2 regions of the Paenibacillus sp. FSL R10-2788 genome follow, and region 2 is predicted to be linked to the other one. Evidence: a T-box and tRNA genes for the amino acid it is inferred to sense, from the RefSeq annotation. Region 2 holds a T-box; the other holds one or more tRNA genes.

Region 1 (8,532 bases), 2.0 Mb from region 2:
GGATGCTTACAACTGTGTATTGATAGCCTTATATCATTGGGCAAGAATAGAAGTGAGTGAAGTGGGTGCTTTCCCCGAGCCAGCTATTTGGGAGCAGGTTAAAAGTATGAATACCTCTGTTCATAAACTTTATGAGGAGTTAACGGTCAGTACTGAGACCTTAGAGCAACGTGTGGAGCTTGTGCTTCTTGCATGTGAATTTGGGATTATGTCCAAAATGACGGACTGTTGTCTATTGCTCTTTAATATTTTGAATAGCCGTAAGGAAGCATGGAGCATTAAAGAATTACTGCAGCATTCAGGTCTGAGTCAATTAGAGTCTGAACTACCCCTTGTTTTACGAAAGCTGGTTTCTCGTTCGCTAATCCGAGAGATTACATCTTGGGCTGATGTTCACGAGGGAGAAGGGCATGCGATCCGCTATACATTATAGAGATGAATTAGATACAGTAGAAGATGTTTAATTATAGAGAGATGAGCAAGGATAGGGAGAGGCTGAGCACTCTCTTTTTTATTTGTTTACTAATATGAAACGCTCATATTTATTCAGAAAAATTAATGGTTGACTCTTTCCTTGTTCATGTGTTAAATTATAACTCGTCCCTCTGACACAGAGATGTGCTTTCGAAAACATTCGAAAGACAACCGAAAAAAGAAATTAAAAAAAAGGTTGACTAAAACGAGGGTGCTGTGATATATTATAAGGGTCGCTGCTGAACAACACATCGACGAAATAAACGGCTTGATCTTTGAAAACTGAACAACGAGTGAGTAGGAAATCACGTAAGTGAAATCCAAAATTAGAGAATTAATTTTCTCGTCAGATGTTTCAAAATGAGCATATCGCTCTTTTCAATACTAATTGGAGAGTTTGATCCTGGCTCAGGACGAACGCTGGCGGCGTGCCTAATACATGCAAGTCGAGCGGAGTTACTTTGAAAGCTTGCTTTCAAAGTAACTTAGCGGCGGACGGGTGAGTAACACGTAGGCAACCTGCCCTTCAGACTGGGATAACTACCGGAAACGGTAGCTAATACCGGATAATTTCTTTTTTCTCCTGAGAGAAGAATGAAAGACGGAGCAATCTGTCACTGAGGGATGGGCCTGCGGCGCATTAGCTAGTTGGTGGGGTAACGGCCCACCAAGGCGACGATGCGTAGCCGACCTGAGAGGGTGAACGGCCACACTGGGACTGAGACACGGCCCAGACTCCTACGGGAGGCAGCAGTAGGGAATCTTCCGCAATGGGCGAAAGCCTGACGGAGCAACGCCGCGTGAGTGATGAAGGTTTTCGGATCGTAAAGCTCTGTTGCCAGGGAAGAACGTCCGGTAGAGTAACTGCTACCGGAGTGACGGTACCTGAGAAGAAAGCCCCGGCTAACTACGTGCCAGCAGCCGCGGTAATACGTAGGGGGCAAGCGTTGTCCGGAATTATTGGGCGTAAAGCGCGCGCAGGCGGCTATTTAAGTCTGGTGTTTAAACCTTGGGCTCAACCTGAGGTCGCACTGGAAACTGGGTGGCTTGAGTACAGAAGAGGAAAGTGGAATTCCACGTGTAGCGGTGAAATGCGTAGATATGTGGAGGAACACCAGTGGCGAAGGCGACTTTCTGGGCTGTAACTGACGCTGAGGCGCGAAAGCGTGGGGAGCAAACAGGATTAGATACCCTGGTAGTCCACGCCGTAAACGATGAGTGCTAGGTGTTAGGGGTTTCGATACCCTTGGTGCCGAAGTTAACACAGTAAGCACTCCGCCTGGGGAGTACGGTCGCAAGACTGAAACTCAAAGGAATTGACGGGGACCCGCACAAGCAGTGGAGTATGTGGTTTAATTCGAAGCAACGCGAAGAACCTTACCAGGTCTTGACATCCCTCTGAATCTGCTAGAGATAGCAGCGGCCTTCGGGACAGAGGAGACAGGTGGTGCATGGTTGTCGTCAGCTCGTGTCGTGAGATGTTGGGTTAAGTCCCGCAACGAGCGCAACCCTTAACTTTAGTTGCCAGCAGGTAATGCTGGGCACTCTAGAGTGACTGCCGGTGACAAACCGGAGGAAGGTGGGGATGACGTCAAATCATCATGCCCCTTATGACCTGGGCTACACACGTACTACAATGGCCGGTACAACGGGAAGCGAAGCCGCGAGGTGGAGCCAATCCCATCAAAGCCGGTCTCAGTTCGGATTGCAGGCTGCAACTCGCCTGCATGAAGTCGGAATTGCTAGTAATCGCGGATCAGCATGCCGCGGTGAATACGTTCCCGGGTCTTGTACACACCGCCCGTCACACCACGAGAGTTTACAACACCCGAAGTCGGTGGGGTAACCCGCAAGGGAGCCAGCCGCCGAAGGTGGGGTAGATGATTGGGGTGAAGTCGTAACAAGGTAGCCGTATCGGAAGGTGCGGCTGGATCACCTCCTTTCTATGGAGAATCGTTCTCTGCAATGAGAACATTCAAATCGGAAGCTAAGCTTCCAAAACTCAGGTTTAGGCCTGTTACTCACTCGTTGCTCAGTTTTGAGAGTTTAAGCTCTCAAGTAAGACTTGATCCTTGAAAACTGGATACCGAAACGAATTTGCGTTTTAGAACATCTTTTAGCAACTTGTGTAAACAAGTAAAAGTTATTAGTGAGATTTTTCTTCGGAAGAATCAAGGTTAAGCTAATAAGAGCACACGGAGGATGCCTAGGCGCCAGGAGCCGACGAAGGACGTGGCGAACAACGAAACTGCCTCGGGGAGCTGTAAGCAAGCTTTGATCCGGGGGTGTCCGAATGGGGAAACCCAGCTGTGGTAATTCGCAGTTACTCATTTCTGAATACATAGGAAATGTAGAGGCAGACCAGGGGAACTGAAACATCTAAGTACCCTGAGGAAGAGAAAACAATAGTGATTCCGTCAGTAGCGGCGAGCGAACGCGGAACAGCCTAAACCTAAGAGCTTGCTCTTAGGGGTTGTGGGACGTCTCACATGGAGTTACAAAGGAATATGGTAGGTGAAGAGGTCTGGAAAGGCCCGCGATAGAGGTAAAAGCCCTGTAACCTAAACTGTATTCTCTCCGAGACGGATCCCGAGTAGTGCGGGGCACGTGAAACCCCGTATGAATCCAGCAGGACCATCTGCTAAGGCTAAATACTACCTGGCGACCGATAGTGAAACAGTACCGTGAGGGAAAGGTGAAAAGCACCCCGGAAGGGGAGTGAAATAGAACCTGAAACCGTGTGCTTACAAAAAGTCAGAGCCCGATCTATGGGTGATGGCGTGCCTTTTGTAGAATGAACCGGCGAGTTACGTTTAACATGCAAGGTTAAGCCGAGAAGGTGGAGCCGCAGCGAAAGCGAGTCTGAATAGGGCGACTTAGTATGTGGACGTAGACCCGAAACCGTGTGATCTACCCCTGTCCAGGGTGAAGGTGCGGTAACACGCACTGGAGGCCCGAACCCACGTACGTTGAAAAGTGCGGGGATGAGGTGGGGGTAGCGGAGAAATTCCAATCGAACTCGGAGATAGCTGGTTCTCCCCGAAATAGCTTTAGGGCTAGCCTCGGTATAAGAGTAGTGGAGGTAGAGCACTGATTGGGTGCGGGGTCCGCAAGGATTACCAAGCTCAGTCAAACTCCGAATGCCATATACTTATTGCCGGGAGTCAGACAGTGAGTGCTAAGATCCATTGTCAAAAGGGAAACAGCCCAGACCATCAGCTAAGGTCCCCAAGTGTGTGTTAAGTGGGAAAGGATGTGGAGTTGCACAGACAACCAGGATGTTGGCTTAGAAGCAGCCACCATTGAAAGAGTGCGTAATAGCTCACTGGTCGAGTGACTCTGCGCCGAAAATGTAACGGGGCTAAACACACCACCGAAGCTATGGCTAGATACGTATGTATCTGGGGTAGGGGAGCGTTGTGTAGGGGTTGAAGGTGTACTGAAAAGAGCGCTGGACACTACACAAGTGAGAATGCCGGTATGAGTAACGAAAAGATCAGTGAGAATCTGATCCGCCGAAAGCCCAAGGTTTCCTGAGGAAGGCTCGTCCGCTCAGGGTAAGTCGGGACCTAAGGCGAGGCCGAAAGGCGTAGTCGAAGGACAACAGTTTGAAATTACTGTACCACCGTAATCCGCTATGAGCGATGGGGTGACGCAGGAGGGTAGTGACGCGGACTGATGGATGTCCGTCTAAGCAGTGAGGCTGATGTGTAGGCAAATCCGCACATCGATAAGGCTGGGCTGTGATGGGGAGCGAAAATTATAGTAGCGAAGGTCATGATCTCACACTGCCAAGAAAAGCCTCTAGCCAGGAGAAGGTGCCCGTACCGCAAACCGACACAGGTAGGCGAGAAGAGAATTCTAAGGCGCGCGGAAGAACTCTCGTTAAGGAACTCGGCAAAATGACCCCGTAACTTCGGGAGAAGGGGTGCCCCGGTAGTGTGAATAGCACGAGGGGGCCGCAGTGAAAAGGCCCAAGCGACTGTTTAGCAAAAACACAGGTCTGTGCGAAGCCGCAAGGCGAAGTATACGGGCTGACGCCTGCCCGGTGCTGGAAGGTTAAGGGGAGTGGTTAGGGGTAACCCGAAGCTATGAACCGAAGCCCCAGTAAACGGCGGCCGTAACTATAACGGTCCTAAGGTAGCGAAATTCCTTGTCAGGTAAATTCTGACCCGCACGAATGGCGTAACGACTTGGGCGCTGTCTCAACGAGAGATCCGGTGAAATTTTAATACCTGTGAAGATGCAGGTTACCCGCGACAAGACGGAAAGACCCCATGGAGCTTTACTGCAGCTTGATATTGAATTTGGGTACGATCTGTACAGGATAGGTGGGAGCCGTAGAAATCGGAGCGCAAGCTTCGGTGGAGGCGCCGTTGGGATACCACCCTGATCGTATCTAGGTTCTAACCTAGTACCCTTACCGGGTACGGGGACCGTGTCAGGCGGGCAGTTTGACTGGGGCGGTCGCCTCCTAAAGAGTAACGGAGGCGTTCCAAGGTTCCCTCAGAATGGTTGGAAATCATTCGCAGAGTGCAAAGGCATAAGGGAGCTTGACTGCGAGACCTACAAGTCGAGCAGGGACGAAAGTCGGACTTAGTGATCCGGTGGTACCGCATGGAAGGGCCATCGCTCAACGGATAAAAGCTACCCTGGGGATAACAGGCTTATCTCCCCCAAGAGTCCACATCGACGGGGAGGTTTGGCACCTCGATGTCGGCTCATCGCATCCTGGGGCTGAAGTAGGTCCCAAGGGTTGGGCTGTTCGCCCATTAAAGCGGTACGCGAGCTGGGTTCAGAACGTCGTGAGACAGTTCGGTCCCTATCTGTCGTGGGCGCAGGAAATTTGAGAGGAGCTGTCCTTAGTACGAGAGGACCGGGATGGACGTACCGCTGGTGCACCAGTTGTTCCGCCAGGAGCATGGCTGGGTAGCTACGTACGGACGGGATAAGCGCTGAAAGCATCTAAGCGTGAAGCCCCCCTCAAGATGAGATTTCCCAATTAGTAAGACCCCTTGAAGACGACGAGGTAGATAGGTTGGAGGTGGAAGTGCAGCAATGCATGGAGCTGACCAATACTAATCGGTCGAGGGCTTATCCTATACTTAGAATGCAAATTCGTTTCGGATTCAGTTTTCAGGCATCAAGCCTGGTATGAATATTCCCTGATAGCTCAGTTGGTAGAGCACTCGACTGTTAATCGAGTTGTCACAGGTTCGAGTCCTGTTCGGGGAGCCATATGGAGAGGTGTCCGAGTTTGGCCGAAGGAGCACGATTGGAAATCGTGTAGGCGCCACAAGCGTCTCGAGGGTTCGAATCCCTCTCTCTCCGCCACAAATTTTTAATTAGTATGGCCCGTTGGTCAAGGGGTTAAGACACCTCCCTTTCACGGAGGTAACATGGGTTCGAATCCCATACGGGTCACCAAATTTTCACTTGATTTATCCTAGTGGACTTTGGTACAATAACAATTGTTGTTTATGGAGGCTTAGCTCAGCTGGGAGAGCATCTGCCTTACAAGCAGAGGGTCGGGGGTTCGATCCCCTCAGCCTCCACCATAACATATTTTTACTGACGCGGGGTGGAGCAGCCCGGTAGCTCGTCGGGCTCATAACCCGAAGGCCGCAGGTTCAAATCCTGCCCCCGCAACCAATTAACTTAAGCAATTATATCTTTTGGAACCGTGGTGTAGTTGGCCTAACATGCCTGCCTGTCACGCAGGAGATCGCGGGTTCGAATCCCGTCGGTTCCGCCATTTTCATCATGGCTCGGTAGCTCAGTCGGTAGAGCAGAGGACTGAAAATCCTCGTGTCGGCGGTTCGATTCCGTCCCGAGCCACCATTTATCATCACAAAAGAATGAGTGCCATGCCGGTGTAGCTCAATTGGTAGAGCAACTGACTTGTAATCAGTAGGTTGGGGGTTCAAGTCCTCTCGCCGGCACCATCCTTGGAGGATTAGCGAAGTGGCCAAACGCATCAGACTGTAAATCTGCTCACGTAAGTGTTCGGTGGTTCGAATCCATCATCCTCCACCAGTTTTTAGGGGCATAGTTTAAAGGTAGAACAACGGTCTCCAAAACCGTTGGTGTGGGTTCAATTCCTGCTGCCCCTGCCAAGTTCTTTCTAAAGTTTAATATGGCGGCCGTGGCGAAGGGGTTAACGCACCGGATTGTGGTTCCGGCATTCGTGGGTTCGAGACCCATCGGCCGCCCCATTTACTTTAAAATGAATAATGGCAACAATATCAACTTAATATGGCGACTGTGGCGAAGGGGTTAACGCACCGGATTGTGGTTCCGGCATTCGTGGGTTCGAGACCCATCAGTCGCCCCATTTTACTTTAAAATGTTATTGGGGATTAGCCAAGCGGTAAGGCAACGGACTTTGACTCCGTCACTCATAGGTTCGAATCCTATATCCCCAGCCATTTTATGCGGACGTGGCTCAGCGGTAGAGCATCGCCTTGCCAAGGCGAGGGTCGCGGGTTCGATTCCCGTCGTCCGCTCCAAAATTTACATGGCGCCATAGCCAAGTGGTAAGGCAAAGCTCTGCAAAAGCTTTATCCCCAGTTCAAATCTGGGTGGCGCCTCCATTTAGTTCATATGTGCCGGCGTGGCGGAATGGCAGACGCGCTCGACTCAAAATCGAGTGGGAAACCGTGGAGGTTCGAGTCCTCTCGCCGGTATCTTAAAAGGGTTAGTAAGATTGCTTTTATAAGCAATCTTACTAACCTTTTTTCTTTATGTTCTTAGTTTTACAGGATTAAGCCGTTGAATAGAGGAGTTTCTCTATTTCAACGGCTTTTTTTAATCTGATTAGTGATTAACCTGATTGATTATTAATGCGGAATGCTCGCGGGGTATGACCTATTTCTCGTTTAAACATATTGCAGAATTGGGCATCGTTCACAAAACCTGCAGCAGCAGATACTTCAGAGATTTGCATCTGAGTATGACGTAATAGAGATTTTGCATAATCCAGGCGTTTTAACAGCAAATACCGCAGGGGTGAAGACCCGAAACGTTCTTTAAATAGATGGCGAAAACGATCGTAGCTATATCCGGACATTTCTGATAGTGTTTCGACGGACAATTTATGGCGATAATGCTCATTCATATAATTAAGGACATATTGTACTCGATCTTCTGATGGGGATTGATATCCAGAGGCACTAAGAAGCCTCATAAGATGGACGGTAATCTCGCTCATTTGTAGGTTTAGAAGCTCAGAGAATCCGTCTTGCTTGCGTGTAAACTCTGCTTTCATTCGCAGCAGGATTTGAAGAACGGTCTGATCTTTATCATCTTCATATACGCCGAGCAGATTACTCATATTAGGGTGTTCCGAGTGGAAGCCTACAAATAATACATTTGCATCCTCACGGTGGTGCTCGTCATGTTTATGATTGGGTGGCACAAGCGCGAAAGAAGAGGAGCGAAAATGGTAACTTCGTGGGCCAACATTGGTTGTCCCTACCCCCTGTAAATAATAGACCAGTTCGTAGCATTCATGCTGGTGTGGAGGGATATAAGTATTTAGCTCATGTGTGGCACTTACAATATATAGAACACGATCCATGATGATCCTCCAATACTTATGTTTTAGCCGAATCGTACAAAACTATGACCGAAATCATATAATTATTTTTAATAATATTTGTTATGATCGTATCAATAAATCCGAAAGTTCGCAACCTGACTGGCCATCTCGTTCGGAAATAAAGCGGATTATTAATAATAATGGTATTTTTATTGCTATTTTTGAGCCTAAACGTTAAATTTATTACTTTTAATGATACTTTATTTGGAAAAAAGAGAATTTCCATTTGAACCGTGAATTATACAATGGGTGAAGATGGGGATTCTGCCGGATTACTAACCAACTAAAATTAGGGGTGGAATAGAGTAATGAATAAAAAAGTTCTTTCTTTGTTGTTATTAATGGTGATGGTTCTGGTCACAGCATGTGGGAATAACACGTCCAATAACGGTTCTTCTGCGAATACTGGATCAAACGCTGCTGAGGGTGGAGAAACAGGTTCAGGGGATAAACTCAAG
Region 2 (8,532 bases):
GACCCTGCATTTGCGCAGACAAATGGATAAATCTATTAACGCAAAGCGAGTGTACCGGCTGATGAGATGCCAAGGTATCCAGTCAGTCATCCGCAGAAAGAGAAAGAAGTATGTAGGCTCCACGCCTCAGCAGGTTGCAGAGAATGTGCTGAACCGTAATTTTGAGGCTGAAGCTCCAAACCAAAAATGGGTAACGGATGTAACGGAATTCAAATACGGCAACGGCAAGAAGGCGTATTTAAGTGCAATAAAAGATCTGTATGACAAGTCCATTGTTGCTTACGTTCTGGGTCATTCCAATAATAATTCGCTAGTTTTTAACACACTGGAATTAGCTTTGCAGGCAGCACCGGAGAGCCGAACCTTACTCCATAGTGACCGTGGTTTCCAGTATACCTCTCTGCATTTTAAGAAGATGCTGGACGATGCAGAACTGAAGCAAAGCATGTCCCGAGTAGGCTGCTGCATTGACAATTCGCCGATGGAATCCTTCTGGGGAACATTGAAATGTGAGAAGTACTACTTACATACCTACCAGACCTTTGAAGAACTCCAAACAGATATTGATACCTACATTCACTTTTATAATAACGAACGGTTACAGGCAAAACTAAACGGCCTCAGTCCCATTGAATTTAGGACTAAGGCCGCTTAAACTACTTTTATTTTTTGTGCTGTCTACTTGACGGGGTGCAGTTCAATCCTTTGCATGACTGTTGGGACAACCTTATCTAGTCAAAGCTATAATGCCTGACAGCAATTTTTGAATTTCTTCCCGCTTCCGCAGAGACATGGATCATTTCGACCTGGAAGTGGTTTTGCACTTTTCCTGTACTCCAGCATCCGCTCCGATCTAAGTCGGTTCGCCAGTAATAACATGCGTTCATAGGCGTGTGAGTAGAACATTTTGTAACTATGGCAGAAATAATCAACCTCAGTCCGATCATTAACATCAAGCCAATTCCGGTTGCGCGGACATCCCCCATTGCAAAAGCTAAGGTACTCACACTTATAGCATGATTCATTCATATTGGGCTTCATTAACAAAAAATCATCATATACTGGGCTGGTTAGCAGCGCTTTCAGGTCAGTTTGGCCGATATTTCCTAACCTATGCTCTTCATCAATAAAGAAATCGCAAGGGTAGGCATCCCCGTTCGTTTCAAGCACCATCATCTTCGGGCAACATGAGTTGTGAACGCATAACTCTGCCTCACGATGCATGAATACAAGAAGCATATTCTCAAAAATACGAATAGGAAGCTCTGGATACCCACCGTTGTACCAAAGGTCAAATGTACGGCATAAAAAGACTCCGTATTGTTCAGGTGTAATTCGGAAACGTCCCGCTACATCACTTTTCTGAGAAACAAAATCCATGCAGGGGATAAACTGAATATTCGGAAAGGTATGTTCTAGATAAAATGCCATCAACTCCTCTGGTTTCGTCACGTTATCTTCATGAATCACCGTCAGAATACTATACTCCACACCCTCATTCTGTAAATGACGAATCCCACGCATAACTAGACTATAACTGCCTTTCCCCGAACCCGTTACACGATGAGCATCATGAATAGGCTCTGGGCCATCCAGACTAATCCCAACCAAAAAGTTATACCGTTTAAAAAATTTCGCCCATTTCTCATGGATAAGCGTTCCATTGGTCTGCAGTGCATTACTGATCATCGTATGAGGCGGAGCGTACTTAGCTTGAAATGAAATCACTTGTTCAAAATACGAAAGTCCGGCCAATAATGGCTCCCCACCCTGCCAAGAGAAAGTCGCTATCCCTGATGATCTTTTCATGTACTGAGCGATAAACCGCTCCAGAAGCTCCGTATCCATCACCCGGATCGGTTGCTGAGGATGTCCCCCGGCTGTACTGTAATAGCAATAATCACAGGCTAGATTACAATCCTCTGAGACGGTTTTCCACATGACATGAAGGGTCTCCTGCTTAGAGGTTTGTATACATGCAGTCATACGATTCTGCCCCTCCTATGTAATACTATCTTTGTAGAACCTAATTCCTATTTGTTCAATTAAATCATAGATCTGCAAGTCAACGATGAGTAAAACATCATAGCTGGTCGAATAACTGGGCATAAAAAAGCTGCACTCCCCATTGTCCGTTGGAACAAAGCAATAAGGGTGTGCAGTTTCTTTGTGGATGAGTCTAACTAACGGTAGTTAGAGACTAAGTCTTATTAATTACGGACGTATTCTCTATTTGCTGTTTCCAACATGGATTTCCAATCCGCAAACTTCGTCTCCCTAACAACATGACGATCAAAGAGTTCATCAGGTATGTCAGCAACATCTTCTTCTGTCTTTACTTGAAAGTTCCCTTTGGTTACAAACTCATCGAAACTTTTGTAATTGGAATACTTACTCATAAACGCTTCATTAAACAATTTCTCGAAAGAGATGTGATTGGGATCTTCTTGATACGTTTTCTGTCCTTGTAACTCATTCATCAATTCTTCCATGGTCATTGGTTTTTGTCTTCTCAAATTACCACTCCTAATTTTCTGTTATAGTTGTAGAATATCATGTTAATCCATAAATCACACGAATCCTAAGCTTACCATAATTTTGACGATTTCACCTTTCAAATTTCACTTAATATGCAAATAGTCTGCCTCTATACTTAAAATACAACAAAAAACCTTCCTTATTCATAAGGAAGGCTTCTTATTATTAGGACAATTTCACCAGGCTGTAGTTTTTCTTACCCTTACGGATAATGATAAAACGTCCGCCGATGGCTTCGCTGGCTGTAACTTCAAATGCTACATCGCTAACTTTTTCACCGTTCATGGAAATTGCGCCTTTGGTGATGTCTTCACGCGCTTGACGTTTGGATGGCTCAATTCCTAGATCTACCAGCCACTCCACGATATTTTTGGACTCCAATGTCGTTTCGTAGGTCGGCATTTCCTTGAAGCCTTGCTCGATCTCGTCAGCGGTCAGAGATTTAATATCTCCACTGAACAGAGCGGCAGTAATGCGTTTAGCCTGCTCCAGCAATTCCTCACCATGCACGAATCTGGTCATTTCTTCAGCCAGTGTTATTTGCGCTTCACGTTTATGCGGTTCGGTTTGCACCTTTTCTGCTAGTGCATCAATTTGCTCTTTAGAGAGGAATGTAAAGTACTTCAGGTATTTCACAACATCACGGTCATCTGTATTTGCCCAGAACTGGTAGAATTCAAAAGCTGTCGTTTTGTTCGGATCCAACCAAATGGCTCCACCAGCTGTTTTACCGAATTTTGTACCATCGGCTTTCAGCATAAGCGGGATGGTAAGTCCGAATGCCACCGCTTCAGAACCTTCTTTTTTACGAATCAGATCTAAGCCACTTGTGATGTTCCCCCATTGGTCAGAACCACCGATTTGCAGCTGCACATCTTCATGCTGGAACAGGTGCAGGTAGTCCAGGGATTGCAGGATTTGGTAGGAGAATTCCGTAAAGGAAATTCCGCTGTCCAATCTGCTCGCTACAACATCCTTGGCAAGCATCGAATTGATACTGAAGTTTTTACCATAGTCACGCAAAAATTCGATAACATTGATTTTATGCGTCCAATCGTAGTTGTTCACCATGCGGATTTGATTGTCGCCATCAGTCACGAACAATTTTTTCATTTGTGCTGTAAGTGCATCAACGTTGGCTTGGACTTGCTCCAGCGTTTGCAAAGAGCGCTCGGATTGACGTCCACTTGGATCACCGATCGTTCCCGTAGCCCCACCAATTAGAATAACCGGACGATGTCCTGCCAGCTGGAATCTTTTGAGCACCATGAACGGAATCAAGTGGCCAATATGCATACTGTCACCAGTTGGATCTACACCGCAGTACAGGGATACCGATTTTTGATTGGTCAGTTCTCTAAGCCCTTCGGCATCTGTTTGTTGATTGATGGCATCGCGCCATTCTAGTTCGTCGATAATATTCATTGCCTTACACCCCTCAAAATTAGTAGTTATCCTATAATGAAACATCAGTCCGCCAAGCGGAAACGGCTTTGCCCTCCTGATTAGGACGGTACCGTTTCAGCGAGAAATATAAGGATCATTGATGAAGTGAACCCTATAAATCCTTATATTTAAAAACAAAAAAATCGTCCCCTTGTCTATTGTAGACATAGGGACGATTGAATAACCGTGTTACCACCCAGATTGCACCCATGAAACGCTTATGCTCAAGCATACCATTGATACCACTCTTGACGAGATATCGTTCGCCATTCCGCTCGGTGTTACCCGAGATACTCCAAAGTGTAATTCGCAAGCTTAGTGTGTACCGGGTTTCATCAACCCCCGGCTTTCTGGAACAGGGACTAAGTTACTACTGGGCTCCTTCAACGTATATCGTATATAAGATTACAGCCAGTATAGTGAAATAATTCTTTTATGTCAACTATCTTCAGCAGAGAATGCCGTCACACACTTCTACTGTAAAGCGCTACTAGGCATTTCCACTTTTTTTCTGATACAATTACGAAAAAAGAGGTGAACGAATCCAATGCTAGATCCTATCGATAACCATATTTTGATGCGGCTGGCCCAAAACAGCAGAATTTCCTATACTGATCTAGCTAAAGAAGTCAGTTTATCAAGTGTCGCGGTGAAAGACCGTATTGATCGGCTAGTCAATCAAGGGATTATTGAACAGTTCTCGATTGTCATCAGTGCTGAAAAGCTAGGAAAGAAAATCTCCGCCTACCTGGAACTTGAAGTAGAACCTGCTCATTTGAATCATATCGTCGACGTATTAAAAGAAAACGAACGTGTAGCTGTATTATACGAAATGACAGGACCTTGTATTCTGCATATTCACATCTTAGTTGAGAATCTTGAAGAGATGGAACGGTTTATGCATGAATCAATCTATTGTCTGGATGGACTGGTACGTGTAGAAAACCAAATTTTATTGAAACGCCACAAAAATCAAGACGGCTTAAATATATAAGAAAAAGAACCGCCTATAGACGGTTCTTTTCTCATCTGGATTTTTATTAGAATTATCAAATAATTGCTATTTCGTCCTACTCTGTCTTAGCCAGCTTAGCTTTATAAAAGTTCACGAAATATTCGCTGACCACAACCTGCCCGTTCACAACACTTATTGGGGCTACAAGCTTCACTGTCTCTCCGTTGTAAATTCCCGTTGTCGCTCCAACCTTCATCACCAGAACATTGCCATTGTAGCTTAGCGTAACTGTCTTAGTGGCAGGCTGCCAGCCAACCTTTGCTCCATAGTTCTCAAAGCTGCTCCGTAAAACCACGGGCTTGCGCTCGGAATCGCCGAATTGACCTTTATCAATTAAGGCGTGAACGCCCCAGTTTCCATCCACCACTTGTGTAATTCCAAAATCAGCTGACACCGACATCAGAGAGTATGCTTCATCTTCGCTCAATTCCATTCCAGCCATTAAAAAATCTTTTGTTTTATGAGCGGCATCCTTCATTGCTTTGTCGATGGATGAGTTGTTGAAGATATCCGTCTGAGCACTAGCCCCCAGCTCCTCCAAATAATTAGCGTAGCTGAATCCATGCACGACCCACTCGTTCTCATTTTCAAGTAATGGGAAGTTTAAACCTTTCAGCTTGTTGTTAAGCGATGTTTTTTTATGAAGAATAACTTGTATATCCCCAGTGACCGATGTCTCAATCGCAGTACCGTTAATCTCCGAATCGCCTTGACCGGCATGCGGGTCACCGATCGACAGTAGTGCACCAGCTACGGATACAGGATAATACATCGTTGCACCTTCGGTAATCCGCCAATCATCTACGTTACCGCCGTTGTAAGAAGGTGGAACGGAGTCAACAACATCCGCTTCTTTCGGCGCCACACCCATTGTACCAAAGTGGAGACGCACCGGAATTTTCACACCTTTTAGCACATCGAAATTCTTATCAATCGTTTTATGGTCAACGATAACACCCGGGTAGTCAATTGTCGGGTGCACTTGACCATCCGGATCGGTTTGCACAGACCATTTGTAGTTATATACAGCTGTTGCATAATCTGTTCCACCCTCCGTATCCATCTCATAGATGGTTACTACCTCACGCTTTTTCGGCTCCTCCACCATATCTCCGTATAGATAACCCCAGTTCGCCGCGGCATTCACGCCATATGTTTTTCCAGCGTATTGTTCATTTCCATTAGGTCTCAGCTTCATGTCCAGAATCTTCACTTCCAGCACATCCCCTGGTTCAGCACCTTCTACTGCGATGGGACCCGTCATAATATGTACGCCTGGCCCGCGGAGCGCTTCGTTCTTCTCCCCTTCAATCCAGTGGAAAATATCCTCCACTCCCGCATCTCCTTTAATCATCCGCTCGTAATCATCACCAGAGTGATGTGTAATAGCCTCAACCGTTACGATGTCTCCCGAATGTACAGTCAGAGCTGGATCTCCCTTACCAATATTCCCCCATCGAACAGTCTCCGAATTCGCCTTCAGAACATGGGTTTTTGGCTTATACGCATCATTCGTTGTGTTAGCATACATGACACTGGATAACGAATTCACCACTAAAAACATGGATAACGTGACGCCTACATTACGAATTATTTGTTTTTTCATACGAAAATCCTCCATTCCTTTAATTAGTGTTAGTTTTTGTAACATTCGGTGTTTCTGAGTATAACAGATGACCTGAGGATTAACAATATAAATATTTTCACGAAGTTTGGTTTAAATAATAAATAGGAAGTAGTCTTTCTCTTGAATTATCCAAGTTAACTCCATAATAAAAAAACGCCAACACTTATTAGCCCATAGTGTTTGACGTTTGATTATCCAGTCTAAAGTGATGCACTAATTTTATTTTTGATCAGTAATACTTCTTGTAGCCCGGGTTACAATCCGCTTTGTTTCCTTGGTACCTGATAGGTTCAACCATTCATCACAAATTTGCTGTACCCATGCCGGATTGATTTTGCTAGCATCATTTAACCAATTGCTTACAGAATCCTGAACGTATTTTGCCGGATCAGAGTTAAGCGGTTCTAATAGCGGTAGGGCAATCGCTGGATTTTCTTTGAGCGCTGTAATATGCTTTGCCCATACCCCATGTGGGCGCGTCAATTCGACCGCAAATCTCCTAATATTCGCGTCCTGGTCATGAACCCAAGCCTTTAACGATTCAATGGACGCTTCCAGCTCGGCAATGACTGATTCCCTCAAAGCCATCCAAGAAATCTCACGCACCCCAAAATGACCATCCGCTGCAAAAGGACGGATTGCTGTTAGTTTTTGAACTAGACTCCATTGATGATTCTGCCCCACGATATAAGCAGCCCAGCAGCGAACACTATCGGAGTTATGATGAGCTAACACAGCAAATAGTCGGGAACGTTCCAGCTCTGATTTACAGTCAAATAGAAGCTGCCACTCACGTGAAATCACCGGGATGAGCTTCATGATTTTCTTTTCCGATAACGCATTCAGCCTTTGTAAAATTGGTTTAGCTTCCTGTTCAAAACCTAGCTCATTCAGTACATTTTCCAGCAATATAAGATGATCCACAGCAAGCCATTCCGTTAAATTCACGCTCTGTAAATATCCTTTATTCAGCAGTTCTACAATCTCAACGGGAATTTCAGTAACCTTCCGAGCGCCCTTCCTGCGTTCCATGGAAATCGTCCCTTCACTATGATTTGAAAGCTTAAATCACCTTCATGTCATAGCTAGGATACCGTTGTTTCTAAAAATGAAGCTGTAATCTCGTTTACAACTCGATAGCTATGTTATATTTCTTTCCAAAATCTTGTCTCGCTGGATATAGATAGTTCTGAACCCTGTCCGAATAACTTCCGCTTTCACCAATTCTTGTAATGCCACTGTTACAGCTTCTCTGCTGGCTCCAATTAAATTAGCGATTTCTTGATGCGATAGAGGAACATTAATTTTGTAACAATTATCCTTATGCTCAACCCCATGCTGATCCGCCAGCTTTAAAAGAACACACAATATTTTATCATGCAGATTTCCAATGGCTAGATTTTGAGTTAACTGACTCATACTTTTTATGCGGTCGCTCAATACTTGCAATAATGACATCATAAACCTAGGCCGGTGAGAGATGAATTCTTCAAACCTTCCAGGATCAATTGTGCAGATATGGCTTTCCTCAATCGTTTCAATATAATGTTCCTTCGTTCCAAAAGAAATCACACCCATTTCACCAAAAACATTGCCTTCATTAAGGATATCCGATGTAAATTGCTTACCGTTTGCATTTAATTGGTATAAACGAACCTTCCCTTTTTTCACAAAAAACAGTCCTTCAGAAAAGGTTGACGGTGTTTGGATATATGTATTTTTGGGGACTACTGTTATTCGCGTTAATTCTTCCATTTCAATTAGATCTTCCAGTCCTAACGATTGAAGCAAATTGAATTGAGATAAATAATGAATTTTATCCATTGCCCCTCCTGTATAAAACGTTATTCATTTCTTCAGTATACCTTACAAAAAAAGCCACGTCCTAAGGACGCAGCTTACTAAA

The links. A T-box is a leader RNA that pairs with one kind of tRNA and senses whether it is charged. The one in region 2 lies ahead of tyrS (tyrosine--tRNA ligase), so its partner is inferred to be a tRNA-Tyr.
Region 1: it encodes a tRNA-Tyr, which carries the amino acid that the T-box ahead of tyrS (tyrosine--tRNA ligase) is inferred to sense. The anticodon was not compared.

The regions. Positions count from the first base shown of each region.
Region 1 is NZ_JBBOQA010000001.1:6,027,502-6,036,033, reverse strand. It holds gene NSQ50_RS26785 (nucleotidyltransferase-like protein) at 1-433, shown strand, start outside; rRNA gene NSQ50_RS26780 (16S ribosomal RNA) at 860-2,417, shown strand; rRNA gene NSQ50_RS26775 (23S ribosomal RNA) at 2,650-5,576, shown strand; tRNA gene NSQ50_RS26770 (tRNA-Asn) at 5,637-5,712, shown strand; tRNA gene NSQ50_RS26765 (tRNA-Ser) at 5,716-5,808, shown strand; tRNA gene NSQ50_RS26760 (tRNA-Glu) at 5,827-5,901, shown strand; tRNA gene NSQ50_RS26755 (tRNA-Val) at 5,957-6,032, shown strand; tRNA gene NSQ50_RS26750 (tRNA-Met) at 6,050-6,126, shown strand; tRNA gene NSQ50_RS26745 (tRNA-Asp) at 6,152-6,229, shown strand; tRNA gene NSQ50_RS26740 (tRNA-Phe) at 6,240-6,315, shown strand; tRNA gene NSQ50_RS26735 (tRNA-Thr) at 6,344-6,419, shown strand; tRNA gene NSQ50_RS26730 (tRNA-Tyr) at 6,425-6,510, shown strand; tRNA gene NSQ50_RS26725 (tRNA-Trp) at 6,517-6,590, shown strand; tRNA gene NSQ50_RS26720 (tRNA-His) at 6,614-6,689, shown strand; tRNA gene NSQ50_RS26715 (tRNA-His) at 6,733-6,808, shown strand; tRNA gene NSQ50_RS26710 (tRNA-Gln) at 6,828-6,902, shown strand; tRNA gene NSQ50_RS26705 (tRNA-Gly) at 6,909-6,983, shown strand; tRNA gene NSQ50_RS26700 (tRNA-Cys) at 6,994-7,067, shown strand; tRNA gene NSQ50_RS26695 (tRNA-Leu) at 7,082-7,160, shown strand; gene NSQ50_RS26690 (AraC family transcriptional regulator) at 7,298-8,053, opposite strand; gene NSQ50_RS26685 (BMP family ABC transporter substrate-binding protein) at 8,383-8,532, shown strand, end outside.
Region 2 is NZ_JBBOQA010000001.1:3,995,328-4,003,859, forward strand. It holds one part of gene NSQ50_RS17660 (IS3 family transposase) at 1-655, shown strand, start outside; gene NSQ50_RS17665 (anaerobic sulfatase maturase) at 742-1,986, opposite strand; gene NSQ50_RS17670 (hypothetical protein) at 2,211-2,498, opposite strand; gene tyrS (tyrosine--tRNA ligase) at 2,704-3,963, opposite strand; T-box leader at 4,150-4,380, opposite strand; gene NSQ50_RS17680 (Lrp/AsnC family transcriptional regulator) at 4,532-4,978, shown strand; gene NSQ50_RS17685 (acetamidase/formamidase family protein) at 5,055-6,605, opposite strand; gene NSQ50_RS17690 (DNA alkylation repair protein) at 6,846-7,658, opposite strand; gene NSQ50_RS17695 (Crp/Fnr family transcriptional regulator) at 7,767-8,450, opposite strand.